4 regions of the Halomonas sp. ISL-56 genome follow, and region 1 is predicted to be linked to each of the others. Evidence: predicted binding sites of a transcription regulator. Region 1 holds the regulator's gene; each other region holds the start of a gene.

What was found. Region 1 encodes sigma-54, which starts transcription at its own class of promoters, with help from an activator protein. Its sites were predicted from a motif close to TGGCACNNNNNTTGCTNT; they were not measured.
Region 2: codB (cytosine permease) is a predicted target of sigma-54. The motif match lies at 1,347-1,364, and genes of this name have one in related genera.
Region 3: J7J49_RS06765 (HAD-IIB family hydrolase) is a predicted target of sigma-54. The motif match lies at 2,570-2,587, and genes of this name have one in related genera.
Region 4: amt (ammonium transporter) is a predicted target of sigma-54. The motif match lies at 1,765-1,782, and genes of this name have one in related genera.

What each region holds. Positions count from the first base shown of each region.
Region 1 is NZ_JAGGRO010000016.1:151,239-157,048, forward strand. Features, by position in the region: gene pmbA (metalloprotease PmbA) at 1-971, shown strand, start outside; gene J7J49_RS14310 (HPr family phosphocarrier protein) at 987-1,256, opposite strand; gene rapZ (RNase adapter RapZ) at 1,301-2,230, opposite strand; gene J7J49_RS14320 (PTS sugar transporter subunit IIA) at 2,335-2,805, opposite strand; gene hpf (ribosome hibernation-promoting factor, HPF/YfiA family) at 2,810-3,118, opposite strand; gene J7J49_RS14330 (RNA polymerase factor sigma-54) at 3,217-4,632, opposite strand; gene lptB (LPS export ABC transporter ATP-binding protein) at 4,776-5,501, opposite strand; gene lptA (lipopolysaccharide transport periplasmic protein LptA) at 5,555-5,810, opposite strand, start outside.
Region 2 is NZ_JAGGRO010000012.1:91,473-97,282, reverse strand. Features, by position in the region: gene codA (cytosine deaminase) at 1-7, opposite strand, end outside; gene codB (cytosine permease) at 24-1,289, opposite strand; gene J7J49_RS11165 (GGDEF domain-containing protein) at 1,578-3,026, shown strand; gene J7J49_RS11160 (amino acid ABC transporter substrate-binding protein) at 3,031-3,924, shown strand; gene J7J49_RS11155 (amino acid ABC transporter substrate-binding protein) at 3,937-4,845, shown strand; gene J7J49_RS11150 (TetR family transcriptional regulator) at 4,954-5,577, opposite strand; gene J7J49_RS11145 (efflux RND transporter periplasmic adaptor subunit) at 5,756-5,810, shown strand, end outside.
Region 3 is NZ_JAGGRO010000008.1:152,295-158,104, reverse strand. Features, by position in the region: gene J7J49_RS06770 (glycosyltransferase family protein) at 156-1,376, opposite strand; gene J7J49_RS06765 (HAD-IIB family hydrolase) at 1,507-2,475, opposite strand; gene J7J49_RS06760 (OmpA family protein) at 2,982-3,986, opposite strand; gene J7J49_RS06755 (hypothetical protein) at 4,189-4,854, shown strand; gene J7J49_RS06750 (FlgO family outer membrane protein) at 4,859-5,449, shown strand.
Region 4 is NZ_JAGGRO010000015.1:130,601-136,410, forward strand. Features, by position in the region: gene amt (ammonium transporter) at 1-1,637, opposite strand, end outside; gene J7J49_RS13015 (NAD(P)/FAD-dependent oxidoreductase) at 1,950-3,191, shown strand; gene J7J49_RS13020 (putative motility protein) at 3,332-3,541, shown strand; gene J7J49_RS13025 (peptide chain release factor 3) at 3,762-5,351, shown strand; gene J7J49_RS13030 (TatD family hydrolase) at 5,389-5,810, shown strand, end outside.

The sequences.
Region 1 (5,810 bases):
ACTACCCCTGGGCCCTGACAACGGATAAGGCGATTGAGCTGGCGCTTGCCTGTGAGCAGGCGGGGCGCGACGTTGAAGGCATTTCCCAGTCGGATGGCGCGTCACTTTCCAGCGGCGAAGGGGTACGCGTTTACGCCAATAGCCACGGCTTTTTAGGCACCCAAAAGGGCAGTAGTCACTCACTGTCATGCATGCTGATTGCCCAAGACGCGGCCGGTATGCAGCGCGACTACGACTATACCTCTGCCCGCGACCCCAAGACGCTGCGTGACCCCGCCGAGGTGGGCCGCGAGGCCGCCGCGCGCACGCTGCGCAGGCTGGGTGCTAAACGTCCCCCCACGGGTACCTTTCCGGTGCTGTTTGACCCCTCGTTGGCCAGTGGCTTAATTGGCCATCTGCTTGGTGGTTTAGCCGGTGGCGCGCTCTACCGTCAGGCCTCGTTTTTGTGTGACCGGCTCGGCACACCATTGTTTCCAGACTGGTTTAGTCTTGAAGAGCGGCCCATGGATATTGGTGCCACGGCCAGCTCGCCATTTGATGGCGAGGGTGTGCAAACCCGCAATAATCGCTTTATCGATCAGGGTAGCATCGCAAGCTATATGCTCTCTGCTTACAGCGCTCGTCGGTTGGGTATGCATACCACGGGGAATGCCGGTGGGGCGAGGAACGTAAGGTTAGCGGCGCCGCTGCAATCACGCGAAAGCCTGCTGCAGGAGATGGGCAGGGGTATTTGGGTGACTGAGCTGATGGGCCAAGGCGTTAATGGCGTGACCGGTGATTACTCCCGCGGTGCAGCAGGTTTTTGGGTCGAAAACGGTAAGGTGCAGTACCCGGTTGAAGAGTTCACCATTGCCGGTAACCTAGATCGGATGTTTGCTGGATTAGTCGGGATTGGCGATGACACTGATACCCGTGGCAGTGTTCACACGGGTAGTTGGTTGATTGATGCGATGACGGTGGCGGGTGACTAACAGGTATAGCGGCGGCTACTGATCTTCCTCGAAGCGGGCATCGAACAGCGCTTGAATGGCTTCAAGCGCCTGTTCGGCGTCATCACCTTCGGCGTTGATCGTTAGCTCGGTACCGCAAGGGGCGGCTAGCATCAGCAGTGACATGATGTTGGCGGCGTCAGCTACCTGTTGCTGTTTGTAAACACGTATTTTAGCCGTAAACTGTTGGCCGCATTTGACCAGTTTTGTCGCCGCGCGAGCATGTAGCCCGCGTTGATTGGTAAGTGTGAGTATTCTTTCTGGCACCCTGGTTCCTTCTCGCCGAGTGGTGTCATTAATGGATAGACGCGCTAAGTCTCTTTCCGTTCGTTGTTGGAAGTAGCGCTGAGGAGAGCCGCCGCCGACTGTTCACCCAAGGTGTAGTGCAGCCCCAGTTCACGATGGCGTAGTTGAACGTCGCCCATGCTAGTGGTCAACCTCTCCGCCAGCTTCTCGACCATGTAGACCGAGCGGTGTTGGCCACCGGTGCAGCCAATCGCGATGGTCATGTAGCTGCGTTGGCTATTCTGGTAAGCGGGTAGCCAACGCTCAAGCCACGCCAAAATATCGTTGCTCATGGCGTCAACAATAGGGTAGCTGCTCAAAAAAGCCACAATATCAGCGTCACGGCCGGTGAACTGGCGCAGCGTTGGATCCCAGTAAGGATTCGGCAGGCAGCGCACGTCGAAGACCAAGTCAGCATCTAACGGCACGCCGCGTTTGTAGCCGAATGACTCAAGGGTCAGCGTTAGCTTATCGCGGTGCTGGTGCGCTACCTGGTCGGTAATGCGACGGCGTAAATCGTGTACCGATAACCGTGATGTATCGATCAGTAAGTCGGCTAGGTCGCGAATATCCTCCAGCGTCTCTTCTTCTTTATTAATCGCTTCTTCGAGGGTCATTTCACTATCGCGAGTCAGCGGATGACGTCGCCGGGTAGCCGAGTAACGCTCAAGCAGGATGCGGGCATCGGTGGTCAAGTAAATCACTTGAAAGTTAATTTTACGCTGGCGCAGCTCCTCTAACAAAGAGGGCAAGCGCTCCAGCGCTCCCGGCAAATTACGGGCATCAATACTGACCGCCAAATGAGCACGGTCACCCTGGCCGCGTAATTCGTCCACCAACGAGCCCAGCAGCATAGCGGGGAGGTTATCAATCGCGTAGTAGCCAAGATCCTCCAGCGCCTGTAGAGCGATAGATTTACCTGAACCTGAGCGGCCGCTAATGATCACCAGTTGCATAGAGTCTCTCTTTGCCTTGGTCAAGCTGCGTTAAGGGTGGTGAGCGAAACATACACCTGCGGTGCCTAACCTTAAATAGGTTTTAAAAAAGGTTTTAAGACCAGTTAGGCCGCTGATTGCTCACGAATTTTGGCGGTGATGAGCTCAAGCAATTCACGCTGACTGGCCGCTTTACGCAGCAGCTGGCGTGTATCCGCATCATTCATGATGGTCGCTACTTGGCCGAGCAGTGAAAGGTGCGTGTCATCTGCTTCTTCGGGTACCAACAGTACAAACACCAGGTCTACCGGGTCGCCGTCGATAGCGTCAAAATCAATCGCTTCTGACAATTTTAAAAAACCAGCGATAGGGGCGGTGCAGTGGGGGCTACGCGCATGGGGAATAGCCACGCCGTTACCAATACCGGTGCTGCCTAAGCGTTCACGGCCGATTAAACGGCTAAACACTTCTTGGCTGTCCAAGCTGGGAATATTTTGGGCAATAAAGGTGCTGTAAAACTCCAGCACCCTTTTTTTGCTGCCCCCGGGTACGTCAAATAGAACGCGTTCCGGGGGAAGTATGGTTTCCAACGTCATTGAATTAACGCACACCTGCGCCTTGGGCGCGAGCTTGTGCTTTTTCCTTGTGTTTAACGAGTTGACGGTCGATTTTATCCGCTAGGGCGTCGATAGCGGCGTACATATCACTGTCTAGGGCTTCCGCATGTAAGTCAGCACCTGCGGCGTGCAGCGTACAGGCGGCCTGCTGGCGCTCTTTCTCCACTGATAAGGTGACTTGCACCGTAGTTATATTGTCGTAATGGCGCTCTACACGCTCAAGCTTTTCGTTGACATAGTCACGCAAGGCGTCAGTCAGTTCTACGTGATGACCAGTGATATTTACTTGCATTGACGTACTCCTTATCCATCGGACTGTACTTCGATTGTAACCCTTTTTGCCGCGTTGCAAAGCCCTTGTCGAGAGTTTCCCTGAAACGGCAGCAGGGCCTAGCGTAAACGGCGCCTTTCGCTGGAGGAGGGGATGCCCATGGCTTCACGATATTTAGCCACCGTGCGACGCGCCACCTGCACGCCCCCTTCGCCTAATAGCGTGACTAAGCGGCTGTCAGAAAGCGGTTTGCCAGGGGGCTCCTCTTGAATCAGTTTTTTGAGACGCGCGCGGATGGCGGTACTGGAGTGACTGTCGCCATCTTGGCTGCTCACCTGGCTCGAGAAAAAGTACTTAAGCTCAAAAACACCGCGGGGCGTATGAATGTATTTCTGCGTCGTTACCCGCGAGATAGTTGATTCGTGCATCTCAACGGCTTCGGCAATATCGGCCAATATCAGCGGCTTCATGGCCTCTTCGCCGTGCTCCAAAAAGCCAATCTGTCGGGTGATAATTTCGCGACCAACCCGCAATAGCGTATCGTTACGGCTAGACAGGCTCTTAATCAGCCAGCGCGCTTCCTGCAGGTGCTCTTTGAGAAACTGGTTATCATCGCTTTTGTCCGCACGCTTAATCAAGCTGGCGTAGTCGGGCTGAATGCGCAGCCGTGGCAGGGCCTCTGGGTTGAGCTCTAAATGCCAGCCATCTTGGTCGTGGCGGACGACTAGATCGGGCGTTACATAACTGTCGTCGGTATCGCCGTAGGCGCTACCTGGACGTGGGTCGAGGCTGCGAATGAGTAGGATAACATCGGCCAGCTGCTCGTCATCAAGCCCGAGACGGCGCTTAAGCAAGCGCATATCATCCTTGCCGAGCGCTTCAAGAAACTGCCGAACGAGACGGCGGGCGGGAACCAGCAGTGGTGTATCGTCGGGAAGGGCGGCGAGCTGCAGCATCAGGCATTCACGCAAATCGCGGGCAAAGATACCGGTTGGCTCAAACTGTTGGAGCTTGAGCAGCGTGGTTTCCACTTCGCGCTGACTAAGCCCGTCAATGCCCTGGGCACGAAGTCCTTCACGGATATCGTTGAGCGGCTGGGTTAGGTAGCCATTAGCATCTAGCGCGTCGATTAAGCTCTCCGCGACAAGCTGTTCACGGGCGCTAAAATCGGTCATGGCAAGTTGCCACAGCAGGTGCCCGTGCAGGCTCTGTCCGGCTGCCTGGCGCTCAAAGTCGGGGCCTTCGCTGCTGCTACCACCCTGGCTACCCATATCTTGATAGGTATCTGACCAGTCGCTATCTACCGAGAGCTCAGTAGGGATGCTCTCTGACCACTCTTCTTCTTTAGGCTCGCTGACAGCCTGCTCACTAAATTCATCTTCTTGCTCCAGCATGGGATTGGCGTCTAGGGCCTGCTGAATTTCTTGACGAAGGTCCAGCGTCGAAAGTTGCAACAGCGCAATGGCCTGCTGCAACTGGGGCGTCATGGTCAGCTGTGTGCCGATACGCAGTTGGAGAGAAGCTTTCATGACCATCTGAGAACCACTCGTTAATCGGAATGTTCCACACTAGTGCGAGTGAGTGCCGGGTGCAAGTGCAATAAGCATGCCATTGGTAGTAAAGTTGTTGTAAAGCGCTATTTAGTGGGTGAAAAGTCAGTTTAGAAGTGAAAATAATCTTAGAGGCGAAAATCTGCGCCCAAATAAACATCCCTTACTTTTTGGTTGGTAAGTATTGAAGCTGGCGAGCCGCTGGCGATGATTTGCCCATCACCGACGATATAGGCGATATCGCAAATATCCAGGGTTTCACGCACGTTATGGTCGGTAATCAGTACACCGATATGGCGCTGCTTCAGCGCACGAATGATGGTTTTAATTTCGCCCACAGAAATGGGATCAACGCCAGCAAAGGGCTCATCGAGCAAAATAAAGGCAGGCTCTGTTGCTAAGGAGCGTGCAATTTCCACGCGTCTGCGCTCGCCGCCCGAAAGGCTCATGCCGAGGTTGTCACGAATGTGAGTGATATGAAAGTCTTCGAGTAGCGCTTCCAAGCGCTGTTCCCGGTCGCTGCGATTGAGCTCTTTGCGCGTCTCGAGTATCGCCATAATATTGTCAGCAACCGAAAGTTTGCGGAAGATAGACGCCTCCTGGGGGAGATAGCCGATACCTGCTGCTGCGCGCTCGTGCATGGGTGCGCGGGTTAAATCCACATCGTCGATGCCCACTTCGCCAGCATCGGATTTTACCAGCCCGACAATCATATAGAACGAGGTGGTTTTGCCGGCACCATTCGGGCCAAGTAGGCCGACCACGCTGCCTTGGCAGATTTCCAAATTGATGTCTTTGACCACGCGGCGGCGTTTGTAGCTTTTGGCTAGGTGGTGGGCATAAAGGGTTTTGATCGGCGTAAGAATTTGGTTCGGCGTAGTGTCAACAGTTGCCACAGCTCGGCTCCCTATTGTTCAGGCTGAAGGGTCATACGTATGCGCTGGGGCTCGCTGCCGTCAACGTCAGAGCGTGCTTGAATCACTTCACGGTCAATAAAATATTCAAGCCGCCCGCCGCTGAACTTGTCCTCTTGCTGGGTCAGCTCGGCTTGGTCAATCAGTTCTACGCGGCGTTCAGCGACATGATAAATAATCCTTCTTGCCCAGCCCTCAGTGGGGCCATCCTGACCTTGTGCTTGATGACGCAGGTAGGCGCGCTCACCG
Region 2 (5,810 bases), on a different contig from region 1:
TAGGCATATAAAAAACGGCTCACTTATTGTTTAGCAGTAGAGGGAAGCGTATCGCTCAGCGTAGCGTGGTTTAAACGCAGCAGCACGGCATAGCTTCCCGCGGCCACCGCGACACCCACCAGCGGGGGGAGTAACGGGGAGACGTAGGCAGCTCCAGCCCCCAGCGCATACGCAGCTAACCCCCGGCGATTGAAATCGGGTAGCGCAGCGGACGAAAGCGACGGGTAGCGGCCTTTATGTTTAAGCCAAAAGTCCGCCATGATGACGCCACCCATGGGTGGGATAAAGGTGCCGAGTAACACTAAAAATGGGATAAGAAGGTTATACATGCCGCCCACCGCCAACACGGTGCCAATGGCCGCCCCACCTACCGTCACTAAGCGGCGCTTTTCGGTACGTAGCAAGTTGCAGCCCGCCACGGCGAAGTTGTAAATGGTGTTGTCCTGGGTTGTCCAGATATTTAAAAACAGCATCAGCACGGCGATGGTGACAAAGCCCTGAGCGATCAACACATCCACGATATCCGCCTGCTGGTAAATCATGGTGCCCAGGGCGCCAGTCAGTACCATTAAACCGTTGCCCACAAAAAAGGCCGCCATGGTGGCAATGACGGCGATTTTCGGCGTCTTGGCAAAACGACTCCAGTTAGTCGCCTGGGTGCCGCCGCTGATAAAAGTGCCGATGATGACGGTAATCGCCGCCGCCACGCTCATGCTTTCTGTCGGCGTTTGCTGGCTCAATCCCGCGAAGCCACGCACATCCACCAGCCCAGTAAACAGACTGATTAATATAAATAGCATCATGGCAGGGACGGCAAAGCGGGAGAGCCAGTCCATACCTTTATAGCCAATCATGGCCGTCACGCAGAAACCGAAACCAAATAGCACCATTAAGGGGATTTCCAGCCATTCAGGCATCCCGGTGGTGCGTACTAACACTAGCGCAATCGTCGCGGTGCCCCAGGCGTACCAGCCGATCTGGGTAAATCCGAGAATGAAATCAGACAGCTTGCTGCCCTTCTCGCCAAAGCAAAAGCGCCCCATCAGCACTGAATTAAGCCCGCTTTTACAAGCGATATACGCAAGTGCTGCCGCGTAAGCCCCCAGCAGTAAATTGCCGATTAGAATGATCGATAGCAGTTGGCCAATCGGAAAGGCTTGGCCTAACGTGCCGCCGGCCCACATGGTGGCGGTGAAAAACGTAAAGCCGAGCAGTACCGCTGAGGTGGAAAGCAGGCCTTTGCGGGCGCCGATAGGAACCTCTCTGAGCGGGTAATCAGACTGGTGCATCATGACCTCCTAACATAGATAAGCGAACCTGTTAGCTACTTGCTGTTAGCTACTTACATAGCAAGAGATATGCCAAAAAGCCTAGATCAATAAGAATGATTTCGCTTGTAATGTTTTTAAGACATGCCCGCTCTTTTTAATGATACTTTAGTGATTAAAGCCTAAATGATTTTATACGCTTAGCGAAGCAATAGAGTGGTCAAAAAAAACCAGTCGAAGAAGCAACTGCTCATCGCAATTACACTAGATAGGCCTGCTGTAGCTATAGCCATAAAGGAACCGGAGTACATGCCAGAACCCCAGCATAGGAATGCGTCACTGCCTGCGGCTAAACTTCCTTGGCATCATACCCTGGTAGGTAAGGTGGTGATGTTTATGCTGATGGGCGTGTTGTTTGCGTATTTAACGGGGGCGCTGTCGGGGTTTTTTATGGTTGAACGTGGGGCGCGGGAGCAGTGGTTGCGCGAAGCGCAGGTGAATGCCCAGATAGTGAGTGCGACTATTAGGCGTATTTATACCTCAGTGGCGGTTAAGACAGATGGTACTGGTCAGGTCACGCAGATTATCTCCGAACGTCCCATTGGGGATGAGGAGTCCGTTCTGGAAACGGGGTTTAGTCCGGTGGACGTATTGGCGCTGGCCAGTGCACAAACACGCAACAATGTTTGGCTATTGACCAAGTCGTCGGATGGTTCACTTGATGTAGTGGCGGATGCGCTAAATCCACCATCAGATCCGACAGCTAGCCTGACGGTCAGTTCATGGGAAAACAGCGAAGAAGCTGATGATTTTTATGTAGGCTTTGCCCAGGTTGGTGATGCAGAGCATTTTATTAGTTCGCTGCCCATTGTGACTGCTGATGGTCAATTATTGGGCGTTTTAGTGGCTACTATAGGCCAGAAAGAAGGGTTGTATCAGATGCGTAATGATCTGATCAGCAAAGCATTTATGGCGCTGTTGGTGGTGTTGATCGCAACAGCCCTGTTAGTGACTATTTTAATGCGTCAGTTATTTACCCCTGTGCCGGTATTAATTAGGTCGCTCACTGACATCGCTAAAAATCAGACCGCAAGCAGTACACCTTACACTGATCGTAACGATGAGATCGGCCGGATGGCAAAGGCCATAGATGGGCTTCGCAAAAAAGTCATTGAGCGTGAACACTTACTTGAAGTTAAAGACGAAGCGCTACGCTTTCAGCACCTTGCTCATCATGATGAGCTAACCAAATTGCCCAACCGCGTGCAATTAAATAACGCGTTAAAAACTGCTGTGCACTCACTGCTTCAAGGCGACGTATTTAATGTCCTGTTGTTTGATCTTGACCATTTTAAAGCAGTTAACGATAGCCTAGGCCACGCGGCGGGTGATGCTCTGCTCGTTGAAGTCAGTCAGCGGGTGCAGGGGCTACTTACCCATAATGATTTGGTGGCGCGCCTTGGCGGCGATGAGTTTGCCATCATTCAACGCGTCGTGGGTAGCGCCACCAATGAGGCAAAGGTGCTGGCAGAAGCGATTGTGTCTACCCTGCGTGAACCGTATCAGTTTAATAGCCAGGAAATTAACATTGGCGTAAGTGTTGGCATTGCCACCGCGCCAGTCGATGGTCGCAATAGCCACGATCTGCTTCGTCACGCAGATCTGGCGCTCTATGCGGCCAAGGCGAAAGGGCGCGATCGCTGTATGCACTATGCCGCAGGGATGACAATGGATTCTGGGATCATCGAAAAAAGGTAAGCCTATGAAGTGGCTAGTAGCGGTATTAGTGAGTAGTGCGATGTGGCAAGGTGCCGCCGCTAATGAGCAGGTCGCCGCCTCGCCTACTTTGTCGCGTATTGCATCGGCTGGTGAGATTGCTGTCGGCCATCGTTCCAGCGAAGTGCCCTTCTCCTACCTGGTAAACGACCAGCCTACAGGTTACGCGATTGACCTGTGTTTAAACGTCATCGAAGGCCTGGAAGAAACATTGGGCTTGGGTGATCTTAAGATAAATTACGTGCCGGTAACGCCTGCTAATCGATTTATATTAGTGCGTAATGGCGAAGTGGATATCGAGTGTGGCGTAACCACCAACACCCCTGAACGTCGCCGCCAAGCCGCTTTTTCATACCCTCATTTTCTGACCGCGACACGCTATGTATCCCTCGCCGAGCAGCATATGGACAGTGTGCAGGATTTGGCGGGCCGCAGTGTGGTGTCAACAACGGGCACTATCAATATTGCCCAGCTCAACGAACTCAATCGCACCGAGAGGCTGAATATATCGGTAATGCTAAGCCGTAATCATGAAGAAGCGTTTGCTATGGTGGCTTCAGGACAGGCATCCGCGTTTGTGATGGACGAGATTTTGCTGGCAGGGTTAGTGTCATCAGCCACTGAGCCTGCTGCTTTTCATATTTCTCAAGCAACCTTAAGTAGCGCTGAGCCGTACGGCATAATGATGCCGCCTGACGACCCTGTTTTTGTTGAGATGGTTAATAAAGAGCTGCGCGATATTTATCAGAGTGACACCATTCAAAACTTGTATGAAAAGTGGTTTTTACAGCCACTCCCGCCTGATGGTCGCGTGTTGAACCTGCCGCTTGGACCAAAGCTTGCCGCTATCTTCGCCAATCCCGAACAGCACGTGGAATAGATGAGGTGTTTAATGCGCAGGAGTTTCTTGTTTCGCTGGGGTAGCTTACTGGGAATGGTAGTGATGCTAGCGGGAGTAAACGCACACGCCACCACCGTTATTAATACGCTTGAGCGCATAGAGAAAACAGGCACGTTGCGTGTTGGCTATGGTGATACGGCGCCATTCTCTTATGAAGACCAGCAAGGCAATGTAGTGGGCTATTCCATTGATATCTGTCAGCGCCTGGCCCAACGATTAGCAACACAATTGAGGCTTCCCTCCCTTGATATTGTGTATGTGCCTCGTACGCCAAGTAACCGGGTACAACTCCTCAATAGCGGCGATATCGATATTGAGTGTAATGCCAGTACGAATACCCAAGAGCGGCGGCAGAGCGCGCAGTTTGCACTTAGCCACTTCTTTGTGTCGGTGCGCTATGTGGCACTGAAAACGAGCGAGTTTACCACTCTGGAAGACTTGGCCGGGCGTAGCGTGAGCGTGGCGCGTGGCACCGTCAATGTCAGCCAAATCAATCAGGTAAATCGAGAACGGCAGCTGAACTTGTCGGTCGTGCCAGTAGAGACATTGCAGGAAGCGTTTGATTTAGTCGCTGATGGGCGCGTAGCGGCTTTCGCGATGGATGATATATTACTGAGCACAATGATTGCTGAGTCCGATCACCCTGACGCTTACGCGCTTTCCGAAGAAGCCATAAGCAAGACAGAGCCGTTAGGCTTTATGGTGCGACGAGGGGATAACGATTTTGCTGAGCATGTGAATAAAGCCCTCACGGAGATTTATACCAGCTCTGAGATGCCTTTGATTTACCAACGCTGGTTTCAGCAGCCGCTACCTGGAAAAGGAATTACGCTTAACGTACCGATGAGCGATGCATTGGTTGAGCATTTTATTGCCCCTCGCGACGTGACTTTAGATTAAAGATGCTGAGAGCAAAAGGGGGAAGAAATACCCCCGAGCAATTGATCTAAACATAGTTTTTAAATGCCCATGTCTATAGTTATCAGCGCCTTAAGCTTGGGTCTAGCCTCATGCCGTTTGAGTGCTGAATAAACCACGCATTAACGTTTCCACGATACCGCTGCTCTCATCGGCCAGAGAATGCTGCTGGGGATCCTGTAGCCAGTCAAAACAGACACCAATCAAAAAGCCATGAAATTGTCGTCGGGCGCTGGCTGGGGTTAGGTTAGCGCGTAAAGTGCCGGCTAGTTGTGCCTGTTCAAACAAATGCTCTACCTGTGCCTCTGCATGCTCAGAAAGTCGAGTGATCATGCAGATCCTTGGGTGCTCATCTTCCAATTTCTCGCAGCGGTGTAGCACGATAGTGGCTGCTCGCTGCAGCGGTAAATCGTGACAAATGCCGGCGAGTGATCGTTGGGCAATATCGTGCAGGCATTCGATCGGTGTCGCGCCTAGCTGCTGTACCGCATCATCAACGATTTCATCAAGTGGAATACGTACTCGCTCCAATAATGCATCAAAGACCGCTGCTTTATCCTCAAAGTGCCAATAGATCGCCCCCCGGGTCACCCCGGCCGCTTGGGCGATATGTGCCAGCGTAGTACGTGAAACGCCTTGAGCCATAAAGGTGGCTTCCGCAGCGTCAAGAATCGCCTCGCGGGTACGCTCAGCGTCAGCCTTACGACGGGACATAGCGGCTCCTATTAATAAAATTCGCAGTATTTTGGCAGCGATGGATAGCAAAGTCGCCAGTTGGTGATTATTATACACTTCACTGACATTCATGAATGTCAGTGAAGTGTATGTTACTGACTTTATTTTCTGAAGGCCGGTTTGAAAATCCGCACTGTCCGCCATCAAGGAGCCACTCGTGCCCGTTACTTTTCTTCGTTCACTGCCCGTCATACTGGCCCTGCTCGTGCTAA
Region 3 (5,810 bases), on a different contig from region 1:
CTAGCAAAAACTATGTATTAACAATCATGGGCTAAAAACCAAACCCGAAAAACCGAATATTACAAACATGTACTGCGTAAGAGGCCAGCTACCTTGGGTAGCTGGCCTCTTTAATGGATGAACGGTTTTTGAAAAAATGATTAGGGCCTGAACGGTTAAACCTTGCCCTGGTTATCCAGCTCGACTGCCTCGTGCATACGCGTAAGCAGATTCGGCACCGCGGCTTGCACCCGGTTCCAACTGGGGATAAAGGGCCGTTCTCGAGGGTTATCCATAAACAGATTACCTGCTTCAAGTAGGTTGCTGGCAAACAACTCCACAGCCTGCTCTTCACTGTGACGGTCAAGGCTCAGCCCGTTCATGGTGGCATCGTGATCGTAGGCTTCAATCAAATCCAGCGCGAAGCGGTAGTAGGTAGCTTTCAGGGTGCGGAAATCTTCGCTGCTAAAGGTAATACCCTGGGTGGCTAGTTTACGATAGAGCGCTTTTGAGATATCCAGACTCATACGGTTTAAACCGCCGTTGGGATCCTCTTCGCTAACCGGCTGATGTTTATGGTCGTAGGCATCGGCAATATCTACTTGGCAAAGCTGGCGCAGGGAATAGTTGCGCTGCAGCTCCGATAAAACACCAATCTCCAGCCCCCAATCCGCCGGCATACGAATTCCCTCAAGCACTTCGCTGCGCATCGCAAACTCTCCCGACAACGGATACCGAAAGCTATCCAGATAATCGAGGTACGGCATTGGCCCGCAGACGGTCTTCAGCGCCCGCAGTAACGGCGTGACTAACAGTCTAGAGACGCGACCGTTCAGCTTGCCCTCGGCAATGCGCGGGTAATAGCCTTTGCAGAAACTGTAGTTAAAGTTGGGATGAGCTACCGGGTACATCAAGCGCGCCAGCAGCCCTCGCTCGTAGGTCAGGATATCGCAGTCGTGCAACCCCACCACCTTCGAGCGCCCAGAGGACAACATATAACCTGCGCAGTACCATACATTGCGCCCCTTGCCGGGTTCCAAAGCGCCTAACCCGTGCTCTTCCAACTCTGCATCCAGGGCGCGCAGGCGTGGGCCGTCGTTCCATAAAATGCGCGTATGCTGTGGCAAGCGTGAAAAAAAATCACGAGCGTATAAAAATTGCTCTCGATCAGCGCGATCCAAACCAATGACAATTTCATTGAGATACGGGACTTTAACCAGCTCGTCAACGATTGCCGACAGTGCGGGCCCTTCCAGTTCCGAAAACAGCGACGGCAGAATCAGCCCCATGGGGCGTCGTCGAGCAAACTGGCACAGCTCTAGCTCAAGCGCCTCCACCGAGCGCCGGGTAAGGTTGTGAAAGTCGGTAATAATTCCATTTTGATGAAAATCACTCATGCGCTTACCTATCTGGATTCAAAGACCTGGATTCAAAGACCTAGAGTCAAAGACCTAGAGTCAAAGACCTAGAGTCAAAGACCTAGAGTCAAAGACCTAGAGTCAAAGACCTGGATTCAAAGACCTGGAATCAAAGAGCTGCACTTAAAGAACTGGATTCCGAGAACACAGCAGCACCTTTCTCCGCCGTCGCTAAACGGCGGTCGTCTCGCCCCCACCAGTAGGCCACCCCCTCGGCCCAGCCAGTCGGCCCGGTCGCCTCGGTGCGATAGAGCGAAGCATTACGGGGCTCTACGGCTAAATCGTGGCAACCACGGATGACGACCGCTTGATCGACGGCTTCGAGCATAGTGATATCGTTTGGCCCGTCTCCTAGCCCCAGTGAAAGAGGCGTTCGGCCTCTTAATGCCGCAAAGCGCTTCACCAACCACTCGACGGCATTGCCCTTATCAGCGGAGAGCCCCATAACATGCCAAAAGCGCCCGCCTTGAGTAAGCTGTAGTCCATCCCCTTCTAAAGCGACCCGAAACGCTTCCAGAGCCGCTTCGGTGTCCTGCCACAGCAACGGTTCACTGCCTTCACGCTGCCTTGCGTCTCGGGCGCGAGCTGCATCAAGCCCGGTAAGCTCCATCACCTCTGGCACACTCAGCTCCCCCATGCGGGTAAAGCGAATATTTAGACGCTCACGCCACACCTTAAGTCGGGCACGAATAAAGCCAATATCTACCCCCGGGTGCTTGATAACGACACCATCGCGTCCACTTCCCGGGCGGTCTAAGCGTGCATGGCACCAGCCTGGCGGCAAACCAATCACTGCACCATTTTCAGCGATAAATGGCGTTGCCGTGAGGCCCAAGGCTTCGCGCAGGGGAATCAGCTCGGCACGGGTTTTACTGGTCACCGGAATCACCGGCACTCCCATCTGTTTTAAGCGGGCAAGCCAGGGGGCCGCAGGGCTGAAGTCATAACTGTGATGATCGAGCAGCGAGCCATCAAGATCGGTCACTACCAGCCGTGGCTGCAGAGCGGGATCAACCGAAGTCGGCGCTTCCGAAGGCATTGATGCGGGGGATGCTGAGAGACGAGCGGGTTCAGGCATGGCACTACCTCTTTTCGGCCTTAACGCATTGTTCAAGCAGTATAGCTAAACCACCTGATGAGCTATGACCAGCTATTAATTGGCTATCAAGAGCGAAGCAATATATAAGCCAATACAGAGAAGCCCCTATTCATCAGAAGGTTATATGGCAACTGAAGGCGTAAATAAATCGCAAAACCTGTAAGCACCAAAAAGAGGCAGCCTGAATGCACTAAAAAAGTGCATGAAACAGATCGGTGCACTTGCGTTGCTGTTTGCTCTCCAAAAAAGCATTAGCATTAACTAAAGTGATAATAAGGCTATAAAAAAACGTCACAGCACTTGGCAACGCCCTAGAAATAGCTATACTGAAATTGTACCCACTGGTCATCCTGTACACCCCTCACCTGATGCCAGTGGGCTGCAGTGAGCCAAGCCCTTTAATGCCCGCCTCCCCCGGCGGGCTTTTTTTAATATTAATTTAATATTGTTGTACGTGCTCAGATCTGCATGTGATCAGAGACTCGCTACTCGACATGAATCACTACTTCAACCCGCCGGTTGCGTGCGCGCCCTTCCGCTGTGGCATTATTCTCAAGCGGTTTAGTGGCCGCCAAACCCACGGCACGCAGGCGTTCAGCGTCGACACCCGCCGCTTCCAGTGCTTCCACAATAGCAATTGCACGGGCACTAGACAGTGCCCAATTAGACGAGAATTCATCAGTGCTAATAGTCTGACTATCCGAGTGGCCCTCAACCCATACTTCGCCATCGTAGCGCTGAATAGTTTCCAACAAACTACCCACTAGTGACGACCCGTCATTGGTCAGCTCGGCCGTTGCCGAAGGAAACAGCAGTTGATCCTGCACACGCAGACTAATCCCCTCAGCCACTCGTGACACTTCAACGCCCTCCAGGTCGGGTAGGTAGGTAGACTCTTCAACGCGCTGGGAGAGCGCCTGATCCAGGGCAAGTGCCCCCGAGACTGACTCATCACTCACTGCTTGCACATTCACCGGGGGGCGATCAGTTAACACCACCATGTAGTCAGCTAAGGGCGATGTAAAATCATCGCTGCCCGCGGGCATCAACAGTTTGGGTAAAGAAATAACCGGTTCAGCGGGCGGCAGTGGTGCTGCCAAAAGCGGTGGGACACCGACGCTGACTCGCCGAGGAAGATCAGTCAACTTGGGCAGCCCGGCGACGCCTAGCGCTGCACTGATGGCCATAGGACTCAATCCTTCACCGCCCCAACGGGCGACACCCACCCGCTCAGTGCTTACCTGGGCCAAAGCTTCGGGCAGCGGAACGCCCAAATTAGGTAAGGGTGCGTCAGCATCTTCACTCATATTATTTGTCTGGTTCAACTGAGGAATAACCGGCCCAGCAGCGGCAATAATGACCACAAAAAGGGCCACCAGTAGGGTCATGATATCGAGATAGCTGATCATCCAACCGCTCCCACTATCACTCTCATGATAGGCCGACATTAGCGAATCATGGCGCGGACCGCTGCGATGATCTTCAAGCATTGGTGTTATCGCTCATTCAAGTTTTTAACCTCGTGGCCGATCTAGCTAGGTATGATGAATTAGGCATGGCAAACTAAGCATGGCGAACAGTCTATCAAAAGCCGTTTTGTAGCGAAAAAGGAACCAGCAGGTGCGCACCCGTCCCAGATTATTCCCATTACCCTATTTCATACGTCCTGTCAGCTTGGGGCTGGCAAGCTTAATGCTCAGCGGCTGCTTTTATGCCAATACATCTCAAGCGCCGATAGCCACTACTTACCCCTACACTGAGCAGCAGCGTATGCAGGCTGCCCACCACTGGGATGTGCTGGCCCGCCATGAAGCTACCAGCATTTTGCAACGCGAGCGCGTTCGTAATCGCGATTTACACATTAGCGAACCCGACAGTGAAGCACTGCACGCCTACAGCGGCGGTGAATTTGGGCGCGGCTTTCGCGCACTGCTGACCAGCGAGCTGGTCTCACGGGGCGCCAACCTCACCACCGTCCCCACTGCAAACAGCGCCAATATCACGTTTAATGTCGAAGTCGTCGAACACCGTGATCGCGGCTTTATCCGCCCTCCCGTCGGTGCTTTTACCGCACTCACCGCGGGTATCGCTGTGGCTACCATTCCGTATAACCAGTGGGCAGAACCTGCACTAGGGTTAATCCCCGCAGGCATGCTTGCCGACACCACCAGCGGTAGCTGGACGCACACCGGCAATGAAGAGATTATCGTGACCACGCAAATTATCGATGGCGAACGAATTCTCTACTCTTCGTCCAACATTTACTACATCAATGCCGGTGATCGTCGTCAATATGCCCCTCACCGCGTGCCCCAGGCACCTACCACACCCTCCGTTTCCCTTACAGATACGTGGTAATTTCATGCTGATTACACTTTTCGCTGCTCGGCGCGCTCGCTCTATCAGCCATGCTACACGCGGGATGGCCATGGGTATTACGCTACTGTTACTGGCTGGCTGTGGCACGCTGGGTAATGCTAACAATAGACCCGCCGAACCGGAACCCGATCTGTCTGAATTGGTTCATGCCGCTGCCGAGCAGATGGTTGCCAGTAACCCAGAGCTCACGCGCTATAGCCCCATGATTGCTGCCACCTTTGTGAGCATCGACAATCTAAGCCAATCGTCGACACTGGGGCGTATCAGCTCTGAAATTATGGCGTCCGCCCTGGCCCGCCAGGGTATGCAGGTTCGCGAAGTTAAAATGCGCGATAGCATGTTTATCGAAGAAAGCGTGGGAGAACTGATTCTTTCACGGCAAGTTCAACGCCTAACCGCGCAGCATAACGCCCGATCAATTTTGATGGGCACCTATGCGCAAGGACAGGATTATGTCTATGTAAGTGCCCGGGTGGTGCGGGCAGGCGATGCGATGGTGCTGGGCAGCGCCGATTTTCGTATGCCGCTTAATAACAACACCCGCAGCTTGTTAGAGGGCCAGGGGGGTTGGTGAGCTATTACTCGCAGGTCGTGCAGCGCTGTCAACTTTGGTAAGTAAAAATATAACTCTGCAGTGTACCTTAGAGTATTATGAGCTAAGTTCATATTGACGCTGAGTTGATGCGTGAGCCGCCATTCTCATGATGGCGGCTCTAAGCTCTTGCATGGCCTTTTAACTCTAAAGTGCCACTATGAACTTGGTGCCCCCCATGGTTCATTAGCTATATTCGAAACCTCTAACTTTTATAACGTCTTTACCACAGCCCCCTTTAAACCTCATAAAGAGAGTCTCTTCAATAAATAAAATTTATACAGACCATGTATAACGACACAAACTCAGGCCAGGATAAAAACAGTCAATTAAAACCGTCGTT
Region 4 (5,810 bases), on a different contig from region 1:
CGCTCTGACGCGGAGCCGCTGGCTCCCTCGCTCACCTGGATTTCCAAATAGCGCACCTGCATATCAGAGGTGCGTCGTTTAATTTCATGGCGCGCCCCAGCAGGGGTAAGAGAGCGGTCCGGTAATAGCCGCGTAACAGGTTGGCCAATAAGCTCCAGGGCCTCTACTTCAAAAAGTTGCTCTGCACCGGGGTTAAGGCTTGTCAGGGTGCCGTCTGCCTGCCAGGTAATCACGCCGTCGCGCAGATTACGCAGCATCACACGGGTATGCCCAACGGCGCGTTCAAGGGCGGCGGTGACGCGATTATAGCTCGCCGCTATTTCGCCTACCTCGGTAAACGGGTCGGCGTCAATTCGCTGGCGCATATCGCCCTGCTGTTCATGTTGGCGCATATGCTCAAGCAGTTGGTTCAGCTCATTATTGGCGCCATGCTCGGCGAGATTGAGGCCCATCTTTTCCGCCTCGGGTGAGACGCGAATGGGTAAGAAGCGCCGGGTGATACGAAACAGCAGCCAGGCGCTGCCAAAGCTCCAGATGCCGCATACCACAACGCCCATTAATTGAACGCCAAACTGTGCGGATCGAGACAAACCGCTATTCAGCAGCGTTAAATCAGCCACCCAGGGCAGTGCGAGCGTCCCCCATATGCCTGCGACGAGGTGCGCAGGTATAGCACTGACGGCATCATCAATATGCTTGCTTAGCAGCCATTCGCTGGTCAGTACCATCAGGACGCCGCTGACTGCACCCAGCCCAAATGCCGCCGGTAAAGAGATTACGTGAGCGCTGGCGGTTACAGCGACCAAGCCCGCAATGGCGCCGTTAATCGCGTACATCACATCGGCGTAGCGCCGCGTTCTTAGCCCCATCAGCATGCCTGAAAGAATGCCGCCAACGGCGCCCAGAACAGTATTGGCAATTATGCCGGGGATTTGCTCGGTAACCGCCAGAGTGCTGCCGCCGTTAAAACCAAACCAGCCTAAAATCATAAACAGCGCGCCCAGCATGGCGAGGGGAAGGTTGCCAGAGGGAAAGGCGGTGGGTGGTTTGCCCTGGGTGAAGCGCCCAGTGCGTGGGCCAATACAGAGTACCGCTGCCAGCGCTACCCAGCCGCCAACGCTATGCACTACCGTAGAGCCCGCAAAGTCGACAAACCCAAGCGTCCCTAGCCAACCCTTCGCGCCGCTCAAAAGTCCGCCCCATGCCCAGTGGCCAAATACTGGGTAGATAAGTAAGGCTATCCATAGGGCCGTCCAGGTGTAGGCTAAAAAGGGCATGCGTTCTGCCACCGCGCCCGACACAATGGTAGCTGAGGTGGCACAAAACATTGCCTGGAAAATAAAAACGGTAATTACCCAGCTACCAGAAGCGTTTAACTGCCAGCCCAATAGCGTCGTGCCGATTAAGCCATGGTGGGAGTCGCCAAACATAATGCCAAAACCGACTAACCAAAAAACACTGACGGCAATGGCAAAGTCCGCTACGTTTTTCATAGCGACGTTGATGGCGTTCTTGGTGCGCGTAGTGCCCGCTTCCAGGCAGAGAAAACCAGCTTGCATCACAAATACTAGGGCAGCGGCCCAAAGTACCCAGAGCGTATCGAGCAGCGAACTATGCAAATCAAGCGTGGCAGGCATGGTGTTTTCCTTAGCAACTTTTGGTGCACGTGCGCTTCTTTTTGGTGCTTTGTTGGTTTTGCGCGGTAGGAAGAAAAACCGTTACATCGGCGCTAACTGAATGCCATCAAGGTTTCCTAATAGAAACTAAGCAATTGTTATGCCGCTAATAGTGAAGTCATTGCTTTAAATGTTTATAGCAGTATTAATTGCTGTTTATTGGCATAAAAATAGCGTTTACGACTATATTAATACGCCTGAATTGGTGATATTTTTCAAATAGTTATTGATCTTCAACAGTGGTTCTAAATCCGTAAAAGGGAGTGCATCAAAATGGCGCGTCAAACGGTAGTTTTGGGAGCAGGCATGGTGGGTGTCAGCATTGCCTGGCATCTGCGCCAGCGAGGGCATGAAGTCACTATTGTGGATCGCCTTCAGCCTGGTCGTGAAACCTCGTTTGGCAATGCGGGAATAATTCAGCGTGAAGCGGTAAGGCCTTACCCTTTTCCTCGCGATGTCAAAACGCTACTTAGCGTTTTACCTAATCGTCGGGTAGATATTCGTTACCGTCCGGCAGGCATGGTCAACGCCGCCTCACCGCTATTGCGTTACTGGATGAACTCAGCGCCAAAGGCTTACCAGAAAATTGTTCCGGAATACGCCTCACTTATTCAGCTTTCGCTAAAAACCCACGGCCCGATGATTGATGCCGCAGGCGCTGAGCACCTGGTGCGTAAGCAAGGGTGGCTTGAGCTTTACCGCACCCCTGAAAAACTGGCTGCGCGAATAAAAGAGGCTGAAGAGGCGCGGCGCCTTTATGGCGTGCAGTTTGAGCAGCTAGATAGGGCGGCACTTGAGGAGAAAGAATCTTCTTTGAGTGACACCATTATCGGTGCGATTCACTGGCTTGACCCATGGACTGTTGCTGATCCTGGTGCGCTGGTTGCGGCTTACGCGGAGGCGTTTAGTAACCACGGCGGACGCATTTTGCAGGCGGACATTCGATCAGTTAAGCAAATAGGTGAGCGCTGGCAGGTTAATACCGCCTCTGAAAGCTTAGAAGTAGATGATGTCGTGGTGGCGCTAGGGCCCTGGGCGGGAAGTTGGCTAAAAGAGCTGGGCTATCACTTCCCTACTTTTGTAAAGCGCGGCTACCACATGCACTACGCACCCCAAGCGCCTGCAAAGCTGAATTTCTGGGTTATGGATGCCGAGGTGGGTTACCTGCTTGCGCCGATGAACGCCGGCATTCGCTTGACCACCGGCGCCGAGTTGGATCGCCTGGATGCACCTGCTGACGTTAATCAATTGGGCGCAGCAGAGAAAGTCGCGCGCAGTGTTTTCCCGCTAGGCGAGCGCCGTGATGAAGCTCCTTGGAAAGGCGCGCGGCCCTGCTTGCCCGATATGAAGCCGGTGATTGGGCCTGCACCAAGACATCCCGGGCTATGGCTTGCCTTTGGTCATGGCCACCAGGGGTTTACCTTAGGGCCAGCAACCGGTCATCTGTTGGCGGATATGATGGAAGGACAGCCTACCGCCATTGATATGGCACCATTTCGTGCTGATAGGTTCTAACGAGTGCTATATTCATTAATGATCAGGCGAGTTAAGCCGATAGTGTTAGATGCTGGCACTAGTAATTGGAACGATATCTTTGCGCGTGATCTAATGCTTTGCTAGTTTATAAGTACATTTGCACACCATGAGGTGGATATATGGATGTAGGCATCAGTAGTTCAGTAAGCGCGTCGCTTTATATGAACCAAGCGCAAACCCCCGAGCAAGCACAGATGCAGGTGTTTAAAGAAGCGCTGGATACTCAGGCACAGCAAGTGACCGAGATTATGGCTTCTGCGGACACTGGGGCTCAACCAGACCTTGCCAAAGAGGGTAGTGTAGGCACTCAGGTAAACACCTACGCTTAATGCTATTTGGCGGCCCCACGCTTGCCGCTAATGTTTAAAACGCTGACTTGGTCAGCGTTTTTTTTGTCTTTTTCAAGGGCGCCACCTTTGACGCCACCCGCGACAACAGCTGCCTCCAGGCGTTACAATTGCCCCAATGAACATTCTTATTGCACGGTGGCTAGTTAGCGAGAGCTGCTGATTGAGTGCTGCGCTGAGACTCTATATTTGAAGAGGCACAATGAAAGAGACACAACTAGCCCATGAGGCAGGGCTTAGGCGCACCTTTGCGATCATTTCGCACCCCGACGCCGGTAAAACCACGATCACCGAAAAAATGCTGTTGTTTGGCAATGCTATTCAGATGGCGGGTTCGGTAAAAAGCAAGCGTAACGATCGCCATGCTACTTCGGACTGGATGAAAATGGAGCAGGAGCGGGGTATCTCGGTGACGACCTCGGTGATGCAGTTCCCCTACGGCGGACGCATTGTTAACCTGCTAGATACGCCCGGTCACGAAGACTTCTCTGAAGATACCTACCGTACACTTACGGCCGTTGACTCAGCCTTGATGGTCATCGACGGCGCCAAAGGCGTTGAAGATCGCACCATTAAGTTGATGGAGGTCTGTCGTCTGCGCACCACGCCGATCCTCACCTTTATCAACAAAATGGATCGCGATATCCGCGACCCCATTGAAGTGATGGATGAAGTCGAAACGGTATTGAATATTCAGTGTGCACCGATGACCTGGCCGATCGGCATGGGGCGTCATTTTAAGGGTGTTTATCACCTCTATAACGACGTAATTCATCTTTATACTCAGGGCCAGGGCAGCCGAATTCCCGATGATAAGCGCATTGAAGGCTTGGATAATCCTGAAGTGGATGCTGTGCTGGGGGAAGACCAAGCTGAAGAGCTGCGCATGGAAGTAGAGCTAGTGCGTGGGGCGTCCCATGAGTTTGATTTAGACGCTTATCGCCGGGGTGAGCTTTCGCCGGTTTATTTCGGTACCGCCATGGGCAACTTTGGGGTTCGCGAGATGATGGATGGCTTCGTCGAGTACGCGCCACCGCCCCAGGCCCACGAAACCGATACGCGGGTAGTCACGTCTGACGATGAGCGCTTTACCGGCTTCGTGTTTAAGATCCAGGCTAACATGGATCCCAATCACCGTGACCGCATCGCCTTTTTACGAGTCTGTTCAGGCAAATACGAAAAGAACATGAAAATGCGTCATGTGCGTATCGGCAAGGACGTTAAAATTGCTGATGCCTTGACCTTTATGGCCTCTGACCGCTCCCAGGTGGAAGAGGCCTGGCCCGGTGACATTATCGGCCTGCACAATCACGGGACGATTCAGATTGGCGATACCTTTACCGTGGGTGAGGATATGCGCTTTACTGGCATACCGCACTTTGCGCCTGAACTCTTTAAGCGCGTGCGGCTGAAAGACCCGCTGAAAATGAAGGCGCTGCAAAAAGGCTTACAGCAGCTTTCTGAAGAGGGCGCTACCCAGGTCTTTATGCCGATGGACAACAACGACCTGATTCTCGGTGCCGTGGGTACTCTGCAGTTCGATGTGGTCGCCCACCGCTTGAAAGAGGAGTACAAGGTCGACTGCTTGTACGAAGGCGTCAACGTACAGACGGCCCGCTGGGTCTACTGTGAAGACGCTAAAAAGCTTGAAGAGTTTAAGCGCAAAGCCAGCACTAACCTGGCAATTGATGGTGGTGGTTACCTCACCTATATCGCGCCTACCCGGGTTAACCTGCAAATGACCCAGGAACGCTGGCCAGACATTCGCTTCCAGCCGACCCGCGAACATTAACTTTTCTGCGAGCATAAACTTTTACCGGTAGCCCCCCATGCTGGTTGACGCCCACTGCCACCTCGATTTTACCCAGTTCGATGATGATCGAACTGACGTGTTTGAGGCCGCTAAGGCAGTGGGCGTAGTGCGTTTTGTGGTGCCGGGCACTACCCGTTCGCGCTGGCAGCAGGTGCTGGCGCTGGGCGCACGGGCGGATACCTCGGTATGCCTGGGCATGCACCCTTACTTTGTGGATCAGTATCAAGAGGCAGATATTGCTGCGCTGAATAACCTGCTCAGTGAGCACCCAGAGGTGGTCGCCGTAGGCGAGTGCGGTATCGATGGCCGCTTTACCGACACCCTTGACGCCCAGTGGCACTATTTTGACGCCCAGTTAAAGCTGGCTAAGCAGCATGCGCTGCCAGTAGTGGTGCACTGCGTCCACGCCAACGACAAAGTCGCTAAACGGCTTCGACA